2 regions of the Arthrobacter sp. Z4-13 genome follow, and region 1 is predicted to be linked to the other one. Evidence: predicted binding sites of a transcription regulator. Region 1 holds the regulator's gene; the other holds the start of a gene.
What was found. The regulator HrcA, encoded in region 1, represses chaperone genes, less so after heat shock. The targets are predictions, from matches to a motif close to TTNGCACTCGNNNNNNNCGAGTGCNAA.
Positions count from the first base shown of each region.

Region 2: a site for HrcA is predicted at 1,806-1,832, ahead of M1E07_RS14160 (FmdB family zinc ribbon protein). Genes of this name have one in related genera too.

Region 1 is NZ_CP096459.1:2,048,539-2,053,381, reverse strand. It holds gene hemW (radical SAM family heme chaperone HemW) at 1-114, shown strand, start outside; gene M1E07_RS11170 (2'-5' RNA ligase family protein) at 178-690, opposite strand; gene M1E07_RS11165 (DUF4870 domain-containing protein) at 754-1,173, opposite strand; gene M1E07_RS11160 (DUF3097 domain-containing protein) at 1,340-2,194, opposite strand; gene hrcA (heat-inducible transcriptional repressor HrcA) at 2,372-3,385, shown strand; gene dnaJ (molecular chaperone DnaJ) at 3,465-4,592, shown strand; gene M1E07_RS11145 (16S rRNA (uracil(1498)-N(3))-methyltransferase) at 4,595-4,843, shown strand, end outside.
Region 2 is NZ_CP096459.1:2,689,367-2,694,209, reverse strand. It holds gene M1E07_RS14170 (AAA family ATPase) at 1-629, shown strand, start outside; gene cpaB (Flp pilus assembly protein CpaB) at 661-1,386, opposite strand; gene M1E07_RS14160 (FmdB family zinc ribbon protein) at 1,476-1,748, opposite strand; gene M1E07_RS14155 (5-formyltetrahydrofolate cyclo-ligase) at 1,866-2,486, opposite strand; gene galU (UTP--glucose-1-phosphate uridylyltransferase GalU) at 2,599-3,504, shown strand; gene M1E07_RS14145 (GNAT family N-acetyltransferase) at 3,509-4,129, shown strand; gene M1E07_RS14140 (hypothetical protein) at 4,211-4,843, shown strand, end outside.

The DNA of each region.
Region 1 (4,843 bases):
CTGATCGCTGACGGCCTGGTGGAGCCGGCCGCAGCCTTCCGGGGACGGCTCGTCCTCACCCTCAAAGGCAGGCTTCTGGGGGATGCGGTGGTCCGACGCGTTTTGCCGGACTGACATGCGGCCTCGCAGGGATCTTTCCCCGAGGCGCGGCGTCCCCACTCCCGGCAGTACTGACACTTAGCCCGGCGGGCAGCCGCCGAGGGATGTGGTGGTCCGGGTGGAGCTGTCCCATTGACGCGCCTCGATACATTGCCCGTCAGCCTGCACATCCAAGATAGCCAGGGCGGTTCCGAGCAGGTGCCCTGGGATCCGGTGCGCAAGGGTGACATGCGGCGTCCAGGCATCCGGCAGGGTGTTGGCAAAGGCGCCTGTGCACTGCTGATGAAGCCGGGCGTGGAGTTGGAGCAAACCCGCCGCCGGCACAACCAAGCGTGCCAGGACGTACTTGCCAGGGCCGGCAGGGAAGACCACGAAACCGGAAAAGGTGATGTCGAGTGGCAGCCCGTCCCAGAGTTCCGGCATGGCAAACCCAGCGTCCAGCGTGTTGCCTGCGGCCAGCGTGATGTGCGGCCTGTTGCTCGGGGAAGTGTGGGTGGCGAGGCTCGGCAGGCCGGCTTCCCGGAGCCGGGCCCAGTCCGTCCTGATGGAAGAATCGGTGGATTCCCCGAACGTCAACTCGATGCTGCGCATTCACCCATCATGCCGGACGCCGCGCCGTTCGGGTTGTACGGAATAGAGCGGAGCCTGCCTGCGCTACTTGATCCAGCGCAGGTTGTACGGGTACCGGTGCGGCTGGCCCCGGTTGACGTGGATTCCGGCGGCCACCGAGAAACAGGTCAGCCCGATCCAGATCAATGTGGCGATAACGGCAAAGATGTTGCCGATCACCGGTACGAAGACCAAAATGTTGGCAACCACGGCGGCGACGGTGGGCGGCAGGCTGAAATTCAGTGCCTCCTTTGATTCCTGCGCGGTAAACGGGCCCCGGTCTCGAAAGATCAAGTAGATCAGCAGCGAAGGAACGCAGCCCAAAATGCCGCCAAAGTGGGCCAGGGTGGCCCACTGCCGGTCTTCGCTGGCCGTCAGGGGCAGCGCATTCGCTGGAACACCGTGGTACTCCGAACGGCCCTGGCCGCCCTGGGTGTCCCTGTGATCACGTGCGTTTTCTGCCACAGTCTGTTCCTTCTAGGTGCATTGGTGCTGACTAAGAAATGCCATGTCTGCTGCCGGTCCTGCGATCGGCGGACACCGCAATACCAAGAATACTGGGTGCAGCGGTTATGCCTGACCTCATCCACCGGATAGGGGCACGCATGCGTGAATCTGGCGCGCCAAGTGTTCAGGGGACGGTAAGGAAGTCGATGACTTCCTCCACCCTGCCCAGCAGCGACGCCTCCAGGTCCGCGTAACTCCGGACGGCGCCCAGAAGCTTCTGCCAGCCGAGGCCAATGTCCTCTTTGGTCTCGTGCGGCCAGCCGAAGGCTGCGAGGATGCCGGTCTTCCAGTCCTGCCCGCGCGGTACTACCGGCCATTTCTCGATACCCAGGACAGCCGGCCGGATCGCCTGCCACACGTCAACATAGGGGTGTCCCACGATGAGCACGTTTCCCGCGGCCCCGGGAGAGGCCATCACCGATTCGGCGATGCGGGACTCCTTTGAGTCGGGCACCAGATGGTCGACGAGTACCCCCAGGCGCCGGCCCGGGCCGGGTTTGAAATCGGCCACAGCAGCAGTGAGGTCGTCAATGCCGTGGAGGGGTTCGACGACGATACCTTCCACCCGGAGGTCATCTCCCCACACCTTCTCGACCAGTTCGGCGTCGTGCTTTCCCTCCACCCAGATGCGGCTCGCCTTGGCAACCTGGGCTCTCTGCCCTGCCACACGGACAGAGCCCGACGCCGTCCGGCCGGGGGCGGTGCCCGTGCCTGCCGCCGGCCGCGGGGCGGGCGGCAGCAGGCGGATTGCCTGGCCTTCGAGGAGGAATCCGAATCCCAGCCGGAAGGACCGTGACTTGCCGCGGCGGTCCTCCAGGGCCACCACATGCATGCCTCCCGATTTCTCCACCCGGGTCACCGCGCCTACCCAGCCGGACTGGACGTCCTCCAGCACCATGCCACGCTCCACGGGTACCTCGGGCAGTTTCGTCCGTGAAGGTGCGGACAGGTCCTGGGCTCCCCAGTTCTGGTAATGCATGGAATCACTCCGCCTCACGCTCGGTCACGGCCCCGAATTTCCGCCCGGAGCGGTACCAATGCTAACAACGGGGAGAGTCATAATAGACTGTTAGCACTTAGGCATGTCGAGTGCTAACCCCTGTAGAGACACGGTGCGGGCGGAACGGCTGCCCTGAACCCTGGATGGAGGTGGAGTGTGAGCGAGCCACGGAAACTGGAAGTACTGCGGGCAATCGTGGAGGACTACGTCCACTCCCGGGAGCCCGTGGGGTCCAAGGCCCTGGTGGAGAGGCACCATCTCGGCGTTTCCAGCGCAACCATCCGCAATGACATGGCCGCGCTTGAAGACGAGGGACTGATCACCGCCCCGCACACCAGTGCAGGCCGCATCCCCACGGACAAGGGCTACCGGCTCTTCGTCGACCAGATTTCCGCGGTAAAGCCCTTGTCCCAAGCGGAGCGGCGGGCCATCCAGTCACTGCTGGAAGGTGCGGATGACCTTGACGACGTCCTGGAGCGCACCGTCCGGCTCCTGTCGCAACTGACAAACCAGGTGGCGGTGGTCCAGTATCCGCACCTCAACCGGGCACTGGTCCGTCACATCGAATTTGTTCTCCTTGCCCCGCGCAAGGTGCTGGTGGTGCTGATTGCCAACAGCGGCAAGGTTGAACAACGGGTCATCGACGTCGGGCAGGACCTGGCGGATGACGCCATCGCTGCGCTGCGTGGCCGGTTCCTCGGGTCACTCGCCGGAACTCCCTTGGCCCAGCTTGGACAGTCCCTCACGGGAGTGGTGTCCGGCGTCGCCCCCGGACAGCGGCAGGCAGCCCAGGCGCTGGCGCATGGGCTTGAGGGTTTGGCCCACAGCAGCCGCGAGGACCGCATGGTAATGGCCGGCACGGCCAACCTGGCCCGTTCAAACGTTGACTTTCCGCTGAGCATCGGGCCGGTGCTGGAGGCCCTCGAGGAGCAGGTGGTGATGCTGCGCCTGCTGAGCGAGATGGCCCAGGACCATCGCGGAGTGGCCGTGAGCATTGGCCGCGAAAACCCCTACGACGGTCTGGCGGAGGCTTCCGTCGTAGCTACGGGCTATGGTCCCGACAGCGTCGCCAAGATTGGCGTGCTGGGTCCCACCAGGATGGACTACCCCACCACCATGGCGGCGGTCAGGGCTGTGGCCCGTTACCTGTCACGGATTTTGGGACCCTGACCGCAGTACGGCGCCGAAAGGCGCACAGCAGTGTATGCAGTACGACTGCAGGCAGAACAACAAGGAAGAGATACGAACTTTGAGCAGCCACTACGAAGTCCTTGGAGTCGCACCGGATGCCACCGGGGAAGAGATCAAGAAGGCCTACCGCAAGCTGGCCCGGACCCTTCACCCGGACGTCAATCCCGGTGAGGATGTTGCGGACCGCTTCAAGGCAGTGACCCACGCCTACGAAGTTCTCTCGGACCCCCAGAAGCGGCGGGTCTATGACACCACAGGCAACGAGAACGGCACGGACAACGGGTTCGGCGGCGGAGCGTACGCCGGGCAGGGCTTCGCGTTCCAGGACATCTTTGACACCTTCTTCGGCGCCGGTGGCACCACCGGCCCAGCATCGAGGGTCCGGCGCGGGCAGGATGCGCTCATCAGCGTCCGGATCGAGCTCCGTGACGCCGTGTTCGGGGTCAACAAGAAGCTCGAGGTGGACACGGCAGTGGTTTGCCCCACCTGTGAGGGCTCGTGCTGCCGTCCCGGAACCCACCCTGAGCGCTGCGATATCTGCGGCGGCAGCGGCCAGGTCCAGCGCGCCGTGCGTTCCATCCTCGGCCAGGTGATGACCGCCGCGCCGTGCGGCACCTGCGAAGGTTTTGGAACCGTCATCAAGGACCCCTGCAACGAGTGCAGCGGGCAGGGCAGGATCCGCAGCCGTCGTTCCCTGACCATCAAGGTTCCTGCAGGCGTGGCCACCGGGACGCGCATCCAGCTTTCCGGCCAGGGCGAAGCCGGTCCCGCCGGCGGCCCGGCCGGCGACCTCTACGTGGAGATCCGCGTCAACAACGACGCCACCTACGTCCGGGAAGGTGACGACCTGCACGCTACCCTGAACATCCCCATGACGGCAGCTGCCCTGGGAACCGACGTGACCCTGGAGACCTTCGACGGCGCCCAGGACATCGATGTCAAGGCCGGCACCCAGTCCGGAGAAATCATTACCCTGCGCGGCCTGGGTGTTACCCACCTGCGCGGGTACGGCCGCGGCGACCTGAAGGTCCATCTGCAGGTCGAGACGCCGGCGAGGCTCGATCCGGCGCAGGAAGACCTGTTGCGCCAGCTTGCCAAACTCCGCGGCGAGCAGATCACGGAGGGCAAGCTTGCTGCCAGCGGCGGCATGTTCGCCAAGCTCCGGGACCGGCTCGGTAATCTGTAGCGGTGAGCAACCCCGTCTTTTTCACCGCGCCCGGGTCTTTGGACCGGGTGGTGCCGGAAGGGATCTTTGTCCTCGAGGGACCCGAGGCGCGCCACGCGGTTACGGTTAAGCGGCTCGCTCCGGGCGAGGCGGTGGACATAGTGGACGGCGCCGGCACCAGGATGAGCGGCAAGGTTACCGCCGCTTCCTCCTCCGGACTCGAAGTGGAATGCGCATCTGTTGTTGTTGAGGACCAACCACGCACCAGGCTG
Region 2 (4,843 bases), 640 kb from region 1:
AGTATGATGGCGCTATTGATGTCGTGGCGGCCGCGGATCCCCTGAACACCATGGGACGCGACGAGACCGACCTGCCGTGGCCGGTGGCTATCGAGTCCGACGGCACCCAGCAGTACCGCACCATGAGCGTGCGCGAACGAAGCAGGCTGCGGCCGCAGCTGCTGGAGCGGCTGGGGTGGCGGTACATGCCGCTGTGGACCATTGAGGTCTTCACTGATCCTTCAGCCTGCGCCGACCGGATTGCCGGCTATTTGGGACTTGAGCGGGTGGTGCTTCCCGGCCGGACGGCAAGCTCAACAGGGTTCCTTGACGACGACGTGGACCAGGCGCTCAATGGTATCGACGCCGGGGAGCAGGCGCGCCGCCGGCCACAGGACAAAGACTTGGACAGCAAGGAGGTGGTCCCCGTGGCCCCTGAAGAAACCGGCTCCACGGACGGGCAGTCCGTCCCCGTTGACCCGGCACCCGAAGACGAACAGGACAAAGAGCAGGGCAAGGGTCAGGGGCAGGACGGGACGCAGGGCATTCTGCCCACCAAGGCTTCGGAAGATGACCCGAGGCGCTGGGGCGATGCTGACGACGACCATGATGCCTGGCTGAAGGAGCAGAAGCCGCCGCACTGGGGCTGACGCGCCGGGGCTGACGGTTAGCTCGGGGTGGCTAGGCGCCGACCAGGACGAAGAACAGCTTGCCCTGGGTGGAAGCACCGGCCAGGCGGGCAGCCTGCTCCGCGCTGGCCGCCACTACTATAAGCCCGTCTGTTTCGGCGGTGCCCAGCCACTGCCCGTTCCCGCCGCCCTTGCCGGAGGTCCACAGTACCGGGACAGCTGTTGCCAGGATTTCGGACGGCGCCTGCTGGTCAAAGCCGTTGCCTGCCGTCAACACCACGTTGACCAGCTGCCCGGGTGAAACGAGCTGGATGGATGACGGATCAGCCATTCGAAGGGGCACGGCCGCCGAGCCCGGAGGCGTGCCGGCCAAAAGCCCGGGACCGAGCAGTTGGGCGTCCGTCAGCAGCTGGCCCTTGCGCAGCGGAGCCGCCAGCTGTTTACCGGCCAACTCGCTCTCCTCGTCCAAAAAGCCCGCGGCCATCATGGCCGGCGGCACCTGCACATGGGCAAGGTCTGACGCTGCCATTGCCGAGCCGGCGGGCAGATCCCTCGCGGCGGCAAGGGCGGTGACCGTGTGGAGGGGCGCGGGGGTGAGCTGATGCACGGTGATCGAAGCCGCCGCACACAGCAACAGCGCCACTGCGAGCCGCCGGTTCCGGCCCAGCCAGCCGCCGAACCGGACCGCTGCGGACCTGCGGCCGGAGCTGCCGTGACGGCGAGGGATGCGCGGGTTGCGGGAGGCAGCCCGGCCGGGGCGGAGGAGGTTTATAGGCATGCGCCTACGCTATGGCTGCGGGGATTGCCGCAACAGGAGTGCGGCACGCTATGTGGACAAGCCGGTCCGGCCGGCGTCGAACAGCCTGTTTAGCTGGCTGCGGCCGCCGGAGCGGACGCGGCGGGTGCCGCAGCAGGAGCGGGCGCGGCAGCCGCCGGGGCCGGCGATACGGTGCTTCCCTTGGAGTCCCGGGAATCGGTGCGGTAGAAGCCGGATCCCTTGAAGACAACACCGACGCTGTTGAACTTCTTGCGCAGCGTTCCCTGGCACTCCGGGCACGAGGTCAAAGTGCTGTCCGAAAACGACTGGACGATGTCGAAGGCATGGCCGCAATCCTTGCAGGCGTACGCGTACGTTGGCACTAGTGCTCCTCCTCTTGGGCAAACGAGAGGTCCCGTGCTGCGTGGACGGATGTCCCTTTAGCAGTCGCAGGGCCTGAGTGCTAATTCTATCATCTCCGGAGCGCCGGACCGTGGGCCTCAGCGATGGCCGTCGAGCGGCCGGAATCCGGATGGCGCCAGGACGGCAGGTACGGGACGGTCGAACTCCTCCTCGGGTATTTCACCAGCGGAGAGCAGTTCTTCGTCATAGATAACGGCGGCCAGCGGAATATTCTTCCCGGCCGTGGCCAGATGGCCCAGGAACTTGTCGTAGTATCCACCGCCCTGTCCAACACGGTTGCCTGAAAGGTCGACGGCGGTGGCCGGGATGAAGAGGGCGGCGGCCGTTCCCGCCACATCCGGGCCGTGCCGGTCACCCTTGGGTTCCAGGATCGGGGCGTACCGGCTCTGCTCCAGGCCGGCATCCGGGTTCCAGTAGACCCAGGCCAGTTCCCGCCCGGGTTCGCACACCGGAAGCAGGACCCGGTGGCCGTTGTTGTGGAGTCCGCTGATCAGCGGAAGGGTGGGCGGTTCGACGCCGACGCCCAAGTAGACGCAGAACGTGGCGGGAGCACCGCCGGCCAACGAAGCCGCCCAACTAACGCCGTGGCGTGCGATGCCCTTTCCTGCCGCCTCCAATTGCTGCGGGGTGAGGGCGGACCGCCGCTGGCGGTGGGCTGCACGGATTCTGGTCTTGGTTGCCTTGGCGTCCTCAAGCACGGTGTATATTCCTCCATCGGTTGCCGTTGTGGCGGTGTGGGCTATGGCAGCAGGGCGGCCGGCAGCCTTTCAATAATTACTGAATGCTTGACGCTGACGCTAGATTAGTCGGGTGACTACCAGTAACCCCAGAGTTCGCAAAGCCGTTATACCCGCTGCCGGACTCGGCACCAGGTTCCTGCCTGCCACCAAGGCCATGCCCAAGGAGATGCTTCCGGTCGTGGACAAGCCTGCCATCCAGTACGTCGTTGAGGAAGCCGTGAACGTTGGCCTCAACGACGTCCTGATGATTACCGGACGGAACAAGCGGGCCCTGGAAGACCACTTCGATCGCGTTCCATCGCTGGAGTCCACGCTCGAAGGCAAGGGGGACGCGGACAAACTGGCGTCCGTCCAGGCCGCCAGCAACCTCGGCGACATCCACTACGTCCGCCAGGGTGACCCCAACGGCCTGGGCCATGCGGTCCTCCGTGCCAAGCAGCACGTCGGTTACGAAGCCTTCGCCGTCCTCCTGGGCGACGACCTCATCGACGCCCGCGACGAACTCCTCAGCACCATGATCGACGTTCAGGCCAAAACGGGCGGCTCCGTCGTCGCCCTCATCGAAGTGGAGCCGTCGCAGATCAGCGCCTATGGCTGCGCCGACATCGAGGAGATCGACGGCGAGGGCTATGTCCGCATCAACAGGCTGGTCGAAAAGCCAGCCGCTGAGGAAGCCCCATCCAACCTGGCAATCATTGGCCGGTACGTTCTCCACCCCGCCGTCTTCGATGTCCTGGAACGCACTGGTCCGGGCCGCGGCGGCGAAATCCAGCTCACCGATGCCCTTCAGGAACTCGCGTCCGGAGAGGGCGAGGGCCAGGGCGTTTACGGCGTTGTCTTCCGGGGACGCCGGTACGATACGGGCGACAAACTGAGCTACCTCAAGGCCTGCGTCCAGCTCGCCATTGACAGTGATGACCTGGGTCCCGGCCTGCGGGAGTGGCTGCCGGGCTTCACCGCCGGCCTGTCCAAGTAGCACTGTGCGCCCCGGCCCCATCTGGCCCGTGACCCTGGAGTGCGGAGACCTGGTCCTGAGGCCCATCAGGTACCGTGACAAAAAAGAGTGGACAGAAGTGCGGGCCCGCAACAACCAATGGCTGGCACCATGGGAAGCCTCCAACCCGGACCCGGCCGGAGGTCTCCCGGATTACCGGCAGATGGTCCGTTCCCTGAACTCGCAGGCCGCCCAGGCACAGGCCCTTCCGTTTGTCATTACTGAACGGGTGCCGGCCAGCAGGAACCCTGAAATCGTGGGTCAGTTGACAGTTTCGTCGATTGTGTGGGGTTCGGCCATGATGGCGACCCTTGGTTACTGGGTGGACCAGATGCGGGCGGGGCGGGGGATAGCACCCACCGCTGTGGCACTGGTGACCGACCACTGTTTCCGGACACTCGGGCTGCACAGAATGGAAATCAACATCCGGCCCGAGAACGGACCCAGCCTGCGGGTGGTGGAGAAACTGGGTTTCCGGGATGAGGGATACCGGCCGCGCTATCTGCACATCAACGGCGAGTGGGCTGACCACCGGTCCTTCGCCTTGACTTCCGAGGAAGTTCCGGAGGGCCTGTTGCGCCGCTGGTTGGGCACCCGGCCGTCATAAATCCATTGATTTGTCAGCCGCGACACGACACACCGGGGCTAATGCGGCTGGAGCCGTCGTGTTGCTCATACGGTTTTGAGTGTGGACTTCCCCCTTAGCAGCTCAGTGATCCTTGTGGTTGCCGTTGTGCTCTGGATTGTATGGGTCGCCCCCTACGTCCTCCGGAACCGCCGGCACCAGTTCCAAGCCGCCGGCGACTACCTGGCAGACGCCCCCGCCGATGAAATACCGGACCCGCGAGCAGGGCTGGTACTGAAGGTCGCCGCCCAGCAGGAGAAAGCCATGGACACCAGGAAGAGCACAGGATCCGCTACGGCCACAGCCAGCGCTGCGCCGACGGGCCAGTTCCGAATCCGATACGGCCGCACGGCTCTTGCCCTCGTCGGGCTGGTCTCCCTCCTCACCGCGTTCGTTTCTGCAGTACTGCTGGCGTTTGGATCCGGCACCCCAGCCCTTCCCCTGGCTTGCGCGGCCCTGACCGTGGCGTCAGTGGTCCTTCTTCGCTGGCTGGCCGTCCGGGACCGCAAAGCCAAAGTGAACGCCGCCTTCCGCTCTGCGATGACTGCCCCGGCCCCGCAGCCGGTTGCATCGCCCGTGGCGCCCAAGCCCAAGGCTGCGCCGGTGCGCACGGAAAGCCCGCTGTTTGACGCAGAGGCCGACAAGCCCAAGATCAAGCCCCTGACCGCCGTGGAACTGCGCGAGGCAGCCCTTGCC